DNA from 3 places in the Acidobacterium capsulatum ATCC 51196 genome. Region 2 is predicted to be linked to each of the others. Evidence: riboswitches for the same ligand, from Rfam matches in the RefSeq annotation. Region 2 holds a riboswitch; each other region holds the start of a gene.
The links. A riboswitch is a leader RNA that binds a small molecule or an ion and turns the genes downstream of it on or off. The one in region 2 is predicted to bind cobalamin.

Region 1 (4,158 bases), 930 kb from region 2:
CACATCGCCAAAGATCACCGGCGGCTTCACGCAGCGCGAGCCATAGCTCTGCACCCAGCCGTTTTGAGTGAATGCGAAGCCCTCTAGAAATTCGGCGAAGTACTCCACCATGTCATTGCGCTCGAACTCGCCATGCACCAGCACATCGAGCCCGATGGCCTCCTGCTGCCGGATGCACTGCGCGGTTGCCTCGCGCAAAAACGTCTCATATTGCCCGGCCGTCTCATGCCCGTGCTTGTGCGCCGCGCGATGCTTGCGCACCTCCGATGTTTGCGGAAACGAGCCAATGGTCGTCGTCGGAAAAAGCGGCAGTCGGAGCTGGTCCCGCTGCACGCGCGCCCGCTCGGGATAGGCTGACGACCTCGTGAAGTCGCTTGCCTTCAGCGCGTGCAACTGCGCCCGCACGGCGGCGTTGGTTGAGGATTCGGCCGCGGCGCGGTCCTGGATCGCTGCCGCATTTTCTGCAGCAGCGGCTGGGTCGCCCGTGGCCAGCGCTGTCAGTTCAGCCAACTTTTCTTCGGCAAAGCGTAGCCAGCCGCGCATCCGTGCGGGCAATTGCGTTTCGCCGCGCAGAGTATGCGGCACGTGCAGCAGCGAGCAAGACGGAGCAGCGATCACTCGCGCCTGCCCGAGTTTGCGGGCGGCCTGCCGCAGCATGGCGTCAGCAGCGGAGAAATCAGTCAGCCAGATGTTGCGGCCATCCACACAGCCCACGCTCAAAACCTGATCCGGGTGCAGGGCGTCGATCACTTCCTCTATCTGCTCGGGAGCGCGCACCGCATCCACATGCAGCCCTGCCGTATGGGCGGCAATCGCCAGTGGAAGATTGTCGCCCAGCCGCTCAAAGTAGGTGGTGAGCATCAGCTTCACCGGGCTCAGGGCGAATGCGGCATAGGCTTTCCGGAAGATCTCCGCTGCGCCTTCCGGCAAATCCGTGGCGAGAATGGGCTCATCCATCTGCACCCACTCCACGTTTTCTGCGGCAAGCTCGGCCAGAACCGCCTGATAGGCGGGGATCAAGCGATCTGTAACTGTGAATGGGTCAAATGCGTCTACACCCTTGCCCAGAAGTAAAAGTGTCAGAGGGCCAATCAATACCGGGCGGGTTTCAATTCCGAGCGCACGTGCCTCCCGCACCTCGCCGAGCAGTTTGGCGCTGTTGATTTTGAAGGAGAGTCCTTCGCTCCACTCCGGCACCAGGTAGTGGTAGTTGGTGTCAAACCATTTCGTCATTTCCATCGCGGTTTGCTCGCGGCTGTTGCGAGCCATGGCGAAGTAGCGTGGAAGTGTAACCGTGTCTGTGCCGAATCTTTCCGGTGTCGCCCCCAGCAGCACCAGCATGTCGAGCACCTGGTCGTAGAGCGAGAAGTCGTTGGAGGGAATGAAGTCGATGCCGGCGGTCTTTTGCAACTCCCAGTGGCTCTGACGTAGTTGCCCCGCGACATTTTGTAACTGTTCTTCAGTGCATTTACCGGTCCAGTAATCTTCGAGTGCAAACTTCAGCTCGCGCTGCTGGCCCATGCGGGGAAACCCAAGATTGGCGGTCTTGAGCGAAAGGGAAGTCGATGCTTCATCGGTGGCCATTTGGTTCTCTCCTTGTTACATGAAAGAACCACCCATGCGCAGGCACACCCCTGGGGCATGCATGAATCACCGTTCCAATCCACGAGAGCGGCATTCTCGGCGCACCCATGGTCAGCGTCCAGCGCTTCCATGGTGGTGGCGGCAGGCCGGTATTCGGACTCTGGGCAATCTACCGGATGGCCGCTTCCCATCTCCTGAGGAGACAGTGCTTGGCTTGCGCCGTGCCACCTTTCGTTCCCATCACCGCTGCGGGACAGCGCCGGATTTACACCGGCTTCCCGTTTAACAGATCGCCCGTGAGCGATCTGACCTGCACGCTCCCAGTCTACTGAAAAGCATGCCCGGGTGCGCGATTCCCGTGCATCCGGGCGGGCTTGGTGAGGGTTGTTAGTGCGCAGCTTGCGCAGGAGTGGCAATGGCGTTGAGCCGCGCCAGCACTTCGGGGGCCAGCACAAGATCGGCAGCCGCCAGGTTCTCACGCAGGTGTGCGAGCGATGACGTGCCGGGAATCAATAGAATGTTGTCTGCACGATGCAGCAGCCATGCGAGCGCGACCTGCATGAGGCTCGCGCCCAGCTCTGCCGCTACGGCCGAGAGTTCGTCCGACTGCAGGGGCGTGAATCCGCCGAGCGGGAAGTAGGGCACATAGGCGATGCCGTCTTTGCCCAGAGCGTCGATCCACGCATCTTCGGTGCGATGCGCGAGATTGTAATGGTTCTGCACGCAGACGACGGGAGCGATCTTGCGGGCCTCTTCCACCTGCGAGGGCGTAGCGTGGCTCAGCCCGAGGTGCCGGATGAGCCCCTTGCGCTGCAGTTCCGCCAGTGCGGTGAAGCGTTCTTCTATCGACTCCTCTTTGGGGACGAAGCGGTCGCCCATCAGGCGGAGGTTCACGACGTCGAGCACGTCCACGCCCAGGTTGCGCAGGTTGTCGTGCACGCCCTGCTGCAGATCTTCGACGCTTTGCGCGGGATTCCAGGAGCCGTCTTCGCCGCGCCTGGCGCCCAGTTTGGTCACGATGGTCAGCTCTTTGGGATAAGGATGCAGCGCCTCGCGAATGATCTGGTTGGTCACATGCGGGCCATAGAAATCACTTGTGTCGATGTGGTTCACACCCGCGTTTACTGCCTCGCGCAGCACGGCCACGGCCTGATCCCGATCCTTTGGCGGGCCGAAGATGTGCGGCCCTGAAAGCTGCATGGCGCCATAGCCCATGCGATGCATCGTCACGTCGGTGCCGGATAGTGTGAAGGTACCGCCCAGCTTCTTTGCCTCAGTCATACATGCTCTCCAAGCCCTCGCAGAGGGCGGTTGATTGCAGAAACTTTCTGCTTCCTGTGTTTAGATGAAGCTATCTTCAGGTTTGGAGTTCGCATTTGCCCCGCGCCACAAAAGCTACACTGCAACCGCGTAAACAGCCCGCTCAACAGCGCTCGTCGGAAACAGTAGAGGCGATTTTGCAGGCGACCATTCAGGTTTTGGTCGCCGTGGGCAAAGAGCGTCTCACCACGACGCGCGTGGCACATCGCGCTGGAGTTTCCGTCGGCACGCTGTATCAGTACTTCCCAAACAAGAGCGCGCTGCTGCAGGCCACGTTGCGACGTCACATTCAAGGCGTGCAAACGGCTGTAGAGCACGTGTGCCGTCTAGAGCGGTCGCGGCCGTTGCCGGACATGACCACTGCGCTGGTGGACGCCTATCTCGGTGCCAAGATGCGCAACGTGAAGGAGAGTGCGGTGCTCTACTCGGTCAGTTCGGATGTGGATGGCATGGCTATTGCTCAAGCTGCGGGGAAGCGGGTGCGGCATGCATTGGCTGAAATGTTCGCGACCGCACCGGAAGGCCTGACGAAAGAGCCGGAACTTGTGGCTTCGGTGGTTTCGGCCGCGCTGAATGGTATCTCGCGCCGCCTGCTTGAGTCGAAGTCTCCGGAGCGGCATCTGCCTGTGCTGCGCGAGGAGCTGCTGACGCTGCTGCATGCGTATCTCAGAACGTGCGTGGGCTGAGGGCAGACATCGGACGAAACGGTGTAAGGAGTGCCGGAGATGGTGCCCGGGGCGCTGGGAAATGGAGGTGTTTCCTGCGAGATGCCCGGGCCTGGCGGCGTGCTGAGATTGTTTCTTGACAATCCCCTGGGCGGGAAGATATTGTTCGTCCCATTAAAACAGACCCTTTGAAATCGTTTACATATGGTTCGCTAGGGCGCGATGCATTTGAGAAAACGTTTGCGAGTGAATGCAAGCGTTTACATAAAAGTCCGGAAATTATCACTAACTATTGAGGTCAGAAATTGCGAAAGATCATACAAATTCTCTTGCTTCTCATGAGCCTGGGCACTGCGGCTGCCTTCGGGCAGGAGTTCACGGGACTGGTGACCGACCAGAGCGGTGCGGTAATTCCGCACGCAAAAATCACCGTTCATAACCAGGACACGGGCGTTGATCTGCAGACCATCACAACTGCGGCTGGGAATTATACGGTTCCTTACCTGACGCCGGGGCACTATTCCGTTTCGGCCGAGGCGCAGGGCTTCAAGATAGAAAACAAAATCGACATTAATCTGCAGGTTGGCAA
Region 2 (4,158 bases):
CCGTCCAGATCGGTATACGTGGTGAATTGTCCGCCGGAGTACCGCGTGAGTCCCCGGCGGGTGCCGATCCAGAGCGTCCCCAGTGCATCGACGAAGAGCGAGCGCACAAAATCATCAGGCAGGCCATCGGCCGTGGTGAAAATGCGCACGTGATGGTTACGAATCTCATCCAGCCCATCGGGAGTGCCTGCCCATAGGGTGCCGTCGCGGCCCGGCGCAAGCGCCATGACGATGTTGCTGGAAAGTCCCTGCGCGGTGGTGAGCGTGGTGAAGTGACCGTCACTGTCGCCGCTGAGCCCGGCTCCGTTGGTGCCTGCCCAAAGGGTGCCATGAGTGTCCTGCGTGACCGAGAGCACATAATTGCCGGCCAGGCCATCGCGAACCGTGAGGCTGGAGAAGGCCAGACTGCGCAGCACGCCGAGTCCATTGGATTCAAAGCCGAGCCACAGATCGCCCTCGCGGTCTTCATAAGCTGAGAGCACGATGTTGCCGGCCACTTCGCTGCGGCTCGGCAGCGATTCCATCAGGCCGTTGGCAAAGCGCGCCAGGCCGCGATTGGTGCCGATCCACAGCGCGCCTTCACGATCATGAAAGAGAAAATTGATCTGGCCCGAGGGCAGGCCATCTTTTATTCCGTAACGGCGGGCGTGATGGTGGCCCACGAGGAAGAGGCCTTCATCCGTGCCGACCCACATGTTGTCTGGCGAAGTTGTCGAAGGCGCGAGCGCGGAGACAAAAAAAGGACCGGACAGACCCAACACGTGCAGCGTGCTGCAGTCTTTTGCCGTGCATACTTCTACGCCCGTGGGGGTGCCAGCCCAGAGTGTGTGCCCGGGGCCGGGCGCCATCGCCTGCACCGGGACACGCGCGCCCACCACCACGAAATGGCTGGACCCGGCTGCGGCGCGCAGCAGGCCCTCGCTGCTGCTCACCCAGAGCGCGCCATCCGGCGTTTGCAGCATGCTGCTGGCCTCGGTGAGCGTGGCCTCGGTGGCCAGCATGAAGCGGCCCCCGGTGAAGCGCTCAATGCCGGAAGCTGTCAGCGCCCAGATGTCTCCGGCGCGGTCCTGAAAGGTGGCATAGGTCTCGCCGGTGGGCCAGGAGTGAAAGTGCCCATTGCGCTCGCGGGCGACGCCGGCTGCCGTGCTGATCCAGAGTGTGTCTGAGAGCGAGCCGTCTCGGCTCTGCATGAGGTGATAGATGAGGTCGCTCGGCAAGCCCTTATTCTTCCGGCTGGTGAAGGCGGTGAACTGCTCGCCGTCAAAGCGCACCAGTCCTCCTTCAGTGGCAGCCCATAGAAAGCCGTCACGCGTCTGCAAAATCGAATGGACAGTGTTTTGCGGCAATCCGCTCTCGGTCTGCCAGACCTGCGCGCCATCCTGCCGCAGCGGCACGCGCGGGTCGAGCGCGCGAGCGGCACAGGCGCTCAGCGTGAGGGCAAGCGCAAACAAAAGGCGGCGCAGATGCAGCGAAGAATTCATGCGGGGCAATGCTCTCGCCATGGTACACAGCCGAGGCTGCGGCGCTCTGCATGAAGCCTTGGCCGCGCGACACATTTTGCGCAAACTGCGCCACTGAAAGCACATGGACGCGATTCACACAGGGGCTTCCACATTTGCACAAGCACCACAATATTTAGCGTTTGACTCACCCAGATGTGCCTGATACGGTGGTTTTACTTCGCGGTGCCGGATCGAGAAATCCGGCTGAAAAGGGAATCCGGTGCAATTCCGGAACTGCCCCGCAGCGGTAAGCAGGAACGAAAGCTCCAAGGGTAAGCACTGGCCCGGGCATGGGCTGGGAAGCGGGAGCAAATAGGCAGCCTGCGAGTCCGAAGACCTGCCACGAAGACATTCGCGGAATCTCCGAGGGGAGAGGATGTGGCAGTGGTGTCATGTGCCTGCAGCACGGGCATGCGCTGTCTCTTCCTTCTTTTGTCGTGTGGAGATGAAGGAGAGCAGTAATGGCGACCACCCACCCCAGCGTATCGGGCACTCTGCCCGGTTTCCCGGCCAAGGAAGAAATTCCGGTAATGCACGTTCGCAAGCGCAACGGCGAGCTTGAGCCCGTGGACGTGAACAAGATTGTGCGTGCCGTGCAGCGATGCAGCGCCGGGCTGTCGCAGGTGGACGCCATTCGCGTGGCCAGCAAGACGATTGGCGGCCTCTATGACGGAGCCACGACGCGCGAATTGGATGCCATCTCGATTGATACGGCGGCCTCACTGATCGCCGAGGAGCCGCAGTACTCCAAGCTCGCGGCACGGCTGCTGCTGGGCACGATTTTGAAAGAGGTCGCCGGGCAGAACCTGCACTCGTTCTCGCAGTCTATTGAATATGCGCATCAGGAAGGCGTGGTGAATGCGGCGACGGCTGAGTTTGTGCGTACCCATGCTCGCAAGCTGAATTACGCGATTGATGAGCAGCTCTCTGACCGCTTTGAGTTCTTTGGCCTGCGCACGGTCTATGACCGGTATCTGCTGCGCGACCCGCTCTCGCGCAAGGTGATTGAGACGCCGCAGTACTTCTTTTTGCGTGTGGCCTGCGGGCTCGCGGGCACGCCGCATGAGGCCATCGAGTTCTACCGGTTGATCGCCTCGCATGACTATATGCCGAGTTCGCCGACGCTGTTCAACTCCGGCACCAAGCATCCGCAGATGTCGTCCTGCTATCTGCATGATTCGCCGTCTGACTCGCTCGAATCGATCTACGACACTTACAAAGACGTGGCGCTGCTGTCGAAGTTCTCCGGTGGCATCGGGCTGGCCTTTCACCGCGTGCGCTCCGAGGGGTCGCTGATTCGTGCCACCAACGGCTTGTCGAATGGCATTGTGCCGTGGCTGCGCACGCTCGACAGTTCCGTGGCCGCAGTCAACCAGGGCGGCAAGCGCAAGGGTGCATGCTGCGTCTATCTGGAGCCGTGGCACGCCGACGTGGAGCAGTTTCTCGAACTGCGCGAGAACACGGGGGATCTTTCGCGCCGCACCTACAATCTGAATCTCGCGAACTGGATTCCCGACCTTTTCATGCGGCGTGTGGAAGAAGACGGCATGTGGTCGCTGTTTGATCCCAAGGTGGTGCCACAGTTGCCCGATCTGTATGGCGTGGAGTTTGACGCGGCCTATGAAAAGGCCGAGGCCGAGCAGCTCTACGCCCGCCAGATCAAGGCGCGCGACCTGTATGCGCGCATGATGCGCAGCCTGGCCGAGACGGGCAACGGCTGGATGACCTTCAAGGACGCCTGCAACCTGAAGTGCAACCAGACCGGCAAACCGGGCAATGTGGTGCATCTCTCCAACCTCTGTACCGAGATCACTGAAGTGACCTCACGCGACGAGACGGCGGTGTGCAACCTCGGCTCCATCAACCTGGCGCGGCACGTGGCCAATGGCGCTTTTGACTTTGAGAAGCTGGCCGAGACGGTGCGCGTGGCCGTGCCGATGCTCGATCGCGTCATCGACATCAACTACTACCCCGTGCATCAGGCAGCGAGCGCAAATTCACGCTGGCGGCCCGTGGGCCTTGGGTTGATGGGCCTGCAGGACGTGTTCTTCCAGTTGCGGATGCCATTTGATTCGCCTGAAGCACAGCAGCTTTCCACGCACATTCAGGAGGAGATCTACTATCACGCGCTCGCGGCCTCCTGCGAACTGGCCGAGAAGCAGGGTGCACATCCTGCCTTTGCGGAAACGCGTCTGGCGGCCGGACAACTGCAGTTTGATCTGTGGGGTGTGAAGCCGGCGGATGAAGCGCGCTGGAACACGCTGCGCGCGCGCATCCAGCAGCATGGCGTGCGCAACTCGCTGCTGATCGCCATTGCGCCGACAGCGACGATTGCCTCCATCGTGGGCTGCTACGAGTGCACGGAGCCGCAGGTGTCGAACCTCTTCAAGCGCGAGACCCTCTCGGGCGAGTTCCTGCAGGTCAACCGCTATCTGGTTACAGACCTGAAGGAGCGCGGCCTGTGGAACGAGGAACTGCGCATGCGCCTGAAGCTGGGCGAGGGTTCGGTGCAGGCCATCGATGGAATTCCCGACGACCTGAAGCAGATTTACCGCACCGTCTGGGAGCTGCCGATGCGCGCCATCATCGATCTGGCCCGCGAACGCAGCCCCTTCATTGACCAGAGCCAGTCGCTGAATCTCTTTGCCGAGTCGCC
Region 3 (4,158 bases), 1.8 Mb from region 2:
GGTGTAGCCGGTGCGCACGAAGATGTTGGCGTTAACGCCGTATTGCAGCTCAGCATCGATGCCCTGCGAGCGGAAGGCCTGCGAATTCACATAGAGCGAGTATGCGCCGTCTGCATTGAGTTGAGCTTCGAGCAGCTTTTGCTGCGCGGTGCTCAGGTTGGGTAGAAGCTGCGGAATCAGTGCGGCTCCGACAGACTCGACCTGATTGCCGAATTCATCATGGAAGTAATCGAGACGAAGCAGGACGTGCTGGTTGAAGAGATTCTGCTCCACACCGCCGTCATAGGTACGTGCCAGCTCCGCGCCAATGGGGCTGATGTGATCGGCGGCTACGGTCTGCTGCCCACCATTCTTGTTCAGGAAGTCATAGAGCGAACCGAGTTGCTGCAGCAGCGTCGGCTCCTGATAGCCCTTGGCATAATTGAAGGTCACGCGGGTTCCGTCAAAGATGCCCTTGCCCGGCTTGATGAGGTAATAGGACGCGCCCACGCGCGGCGCGCCGACGGTTCCGTAGAGATCGTTTTTCTCAATTGTGCCGCTGGCCGTGTAGAAGAGGCGGTTGTTCAACTGGCCGTTCAACTGGCCGTTGTAGTCGTAGTTGGCGCGCTCGAGCTGGTCGTTGAGGAAGTAGGCCTGCGAATACTCAGAGCCACGCTCATCTTCAAAGCGAAAGCTGCCGGTGAGCACCAGTGCCGGGCTGAGGGTGTAGTTGGTCTGCGCGTAGAGATCGTCGCGCAGATTGGCGTTGTCAATCACATTGGGATAGACGCCGTAATTGGCAGGCGAGTAGTTCATGATGGCCTGTCCGGTGACAGAGTAGCCGTTCGCGCCGCGAATCGTGACGACATTGCCGTAGTAGTTCCCGCCTTCGTAGTCGGGCGTCAGATTGCCTGCCGGGTAAAAGACCTCAGACTGCTCGCGCTTGCGCACAAGACCATAGCGCACCAGGCCGGTCCAGGCGCCGTTGAAGGAGTGGGTCAGCGTGCTCGAGAGAAAAGTATCCTGATCGGACTCTTTGCCGTCGTTCGAGAGGCCAAAGAAGGCATACGTGCCGGGCAGATCGGTCGCGCGGTTGATTTGGTGGACGATGACGCGCAGGCCGGTGTTGGCGCTGAGGTCATAGCCAAGATTCGCGACGGAGGTGATGAGGTGATACTCATCGTTCGGGATGGAGTTCTGCGTCTGCAGGTCGCTGAAGGCCCCGTAATAGTCAAGATTGTTGCGCATGCCGCCCAGTTGCACCTGGTTGCGGTAAGTGCCGAAGTTGCCGCCGTCGCCCTCGTAGAGCAGGCTGGGAAAGGGCGTGCTGCCCTGTGGCGTCGTGAAAGCAATGACCCCGGCGGCGGCATCGGCGCCGTAGAGCACGCTGTCAGGGCCGCGATAGGCCTCGACATGATCGATGCCCGTGGTGGCGAGCATGGAATAGTCAAACTGGCCCCCGATGTCTTCAATGGGCACGCCGTCGAGGATGACACGATTGGCGTTGGAGTTGCCGCCGTGAATGAAGACTGAGGTGATGGCGCCGCGCTGGCCTGACTGCACCACATTGAGTCCCGGCAACTGACGCAGAGCATCCACCATACCGGCGCGGTTTTTGAAATCGGTAAAGCCAAGCGCACTCACAGGGGCTGAGACCTGCGCCTGCGGCGTGGGGTTTCCGGTAGCGGTGACGATCACCTGCTGCCGCACCCAGGCCGGCTCCAGCGTGACATTCTGCACCACGTCATCGAGCTTGCCCGCATAAAAGCTCTGCGTGGTGATCTGGCGAAACGAGTTCCCTGTCGCCAGCACGTAAAAGCGGCCGCTCAGCCCACTGAGCAGCTCGTAGCTGCCGTCGGCATGCGAGCGGGTCACCTTGACGACGTGGCCGTTGTGCATGAGCGTGACGATGGCGTTGGGAATGACCTCGCCCACAGGATCAGTAATCGTGCCATGCACGGTGACGGCGCGGGCGGCGCAGGGCGCCAGCAAGGCGAGAGAAGATGCGCAGAGATAGACAGCCAGCCGGCGAGCCGCACGGCAAAAAGCATGAGCCATAGTGTCCTCCGTTCCCCTCGGAACGCGGTGAAAAAGGCGCATGGGACCGGTCTCCTGACTTAGGCGCTCATTCCCTGTGGAATCGAAGCCGGGCGGCATCGCGGAATCACCTTCCCGGAGCATCTGCTCCAGTGGCATCCTACGCCCGGACCTCTGTGTGCCCTCTGTATTCAACAGACGAGAAAGCACACGAACGCGCTTACAGTTGCGGGGCAGTGGCGGATTTTCACCGCCTTCCCGAACATCCCAAAGCGTTTACGAATAACAACGGAGCAGAAGGGCGTAGAACCAGCCTTCCGCAGAAGTTTCCGGGCAACGCCGGAATCTCTTTTTATAACCGTGCCGTAACACGGTGTCAAAATTTTTGACCGCCGCGAAAAGCTCACGAGACGCACAAAAACAGAAGCCGGAGCCAGCGTGCGTAACTGCACCCGGTCTCCGGCCTTGCGGCTCAAATACAAGAGGTTAGCGCGGGTTCAACCAGCCGCCAACATCCTCAGCCAGCCGATTCGCCTCTACAGGACCCCAGGTTCCCGGCTTGTAGCCATGCACCTGCGGCCGATGTTGCAGAACGTCGTCCAGCAGTTCCCACGAGCGCTCAACATAATCTTCACGTGCAAACCACACCGGATTGCCACAAGCCGCGTCATCGAGCAGTTCCTCGTACGGCAGCAGGTCGAGTTCCCCGCACTGCTGCTCGGCATTCAGCTCGGTCATGCAGCCGCGCAGACGCTCGCCTGCTTCTTTGATCGAAGCGCCGATGGCGATCTCAGGCTTGGGGCTGAGGCGAAAACGCACATAGTTCTGCGGCGTCACCGTCTCTGAGAAAACAGGCGGCGTCTGCCGCAGTTTGGCGGTGATTTCAGTCGCGGTGATGGGCAGGTTTTTGCCGGTCCGAATCAGGAACGGCACATCACGCCAGCGCCAGGAATTGACATGCACTCGGAGCGCCGCAAAGGTCTCCACATTGGATTGCTGCTTGACGCCCGGCTCATCGTGATAACCCTCGAACTGGCCCAGCACCACATCCTCAGGGCGAATGGGCTGCACGCTCTTGAGTACCTTGGCGCGCTCATCGCGCAGCGCTTCCACGTCGGGGCACGGAGGCGCCTCCATGGCGATATTGCTCAGCAACTGCATGAGGTGGTTCTGCACCACGTCGCGGATGGCGCCCACGCCGTCGTAGAACGCGCCGCGGCCCTGGATGCCAAACTGCTCGGCCATCGTGATCTGCACCGACTCGACGTACTGGCGGTTCCAGACCGGCTCAAGAATCGAGTTGGCGAAGCGGAAGAAGATGAGATTCTGCACCGCATTTTTGCCCAGGTAGTGATCGATGCGGTAGATGTTCTCTTCAGGGAAATACTGATGAATCTTGTCATTCAGCGCGGCGGCCGATTGTCTGTCATGGCCAAAGGGCTTTTCGATCACGACGCGCGCACCCTCGGCGCAGCCCGACTCCTTGAGGTGCTGGATGACGACCGCGAAGAGGCTGGGAGGAATCGCGAGGTAGTGGAGCGGAGACTTTGCGTCCCCAAGCGCGGCCCGCACCTGGCGAAAGGTTCCAGGATCGGCGTAGTCGCCGTCTACATATTTCATGCGGTCGAGCAGCTTGGCCAGCCCCTCAGGATCGATGCCGCCGTGCTTTTCCACGCTGTCTTTGGCGCGTGCCTTGAGTTGATCGAGGTTCCAGCCAGCTTTCGCTACGCCGATGACCGGGCCCACCAAGCGGTCGCGCTTGGCCAGCCTCTGCAATGCGGGAAAAATCTGTTTGTAAGCCAGATCTCCCGTTGCGCCGAAGAACACTAATGCGTCTGAGTGTTGAGTCTCCATTCGCCTTCCTTTGTAAACCTTCCCCTGTTGGATGTCACTACAAGCCGGAAAGGGGCAACAGAAACCGCCGCACGCCGTGATGCCGGCCATATCGTTGGCAGAGTGGCACGATCGGCCACGGATTCTGTAAAAAGGATGCGACCGGCACATTCAGTTCCAGCCACACTCTGGCTGCTTCTATCGGAGGATTTCCCGCATGCTGAAGAAATTTGCCTTGTTCTCTGTGATGGCTTCCATCTGCTGTGCGCCCACGCTGGCCGCAAACACTCCGCAATCGACCACCGCCAC

Region 1: it holds a riboswitch for cobalamin, as region 2 does, so the genes downstream of both, metE (5-methyltetrahydropteroyltriglutamate--homocysteine S-methyltransferase) here and ACP_RS10070 (ribonucleoside-diphosphate reductase subunit alpha) in region 2, are expected to answer to the same signal.
Region 3: it holds a riboswitch for cobalamin, as region 2 does, so the genes downstream of both, ACP_RS02755 (TonB-dependent receptor) here and ACP_RS10070 (ribonucleoside-diphosphate reductase subunit alpha) in region 2, are expected to answer to the same signal.

What each region holds. Positions count from the first base shown of each region.
Region 1 covers NC_012483.1:3,402,245-3,406,402, forward strand. The annotation lists gene metE (5-methyltetrahydropteroyltriglutamate--homocysteine S-methyltransferase) at 1-1,584, opposite strand, end outside; cobalamin riboswitch at 1,712-1,913, opposite strand; gene ACP_RS13950 (aldo/keto reductase family oxidoreductase) at 1,972-2,865, opposite strand; gene ACP_RS13955 (TetR/AcrR family transcriptional regulator) at 2,961-3,590, shown strand; gene ACP_RS13960 (TonB-dependent receptor domain-containing protein) at 3,908-4,158, shown strand, end outside.
Region 2 covers NC_012483.1:2,468,127-2,472,284, reverse strand. The annotation lists gene ACP_RS10075 (sensor histidine kinase) at 1-1,481, opposite strand, end outside; cobalamin riboswitch at 1,667-1,861, shown strand; gene ACP_RS10070 (ribonucleoside-diphosphate reductase subunit alpha) at 1,964-4,158, shown strand, end outside.
Region 3 covers NC_012483.1:652,193-656,350, forward strand. The annotation lists gene ACP_RS02755 (TonB-dependent receptor) at 1-2,037, opposite strand, end outside; cobalamin riboswitch at 2,065-2,301, opposite strand; gene zwf (glucose-6-phosphate dehydrogenase) at 2,503-3,870, opposite strand; gene ACP_RS02765 (SGNH/GDSL hydrolase family protein) at 4,067-4,158, shown strand, end outside.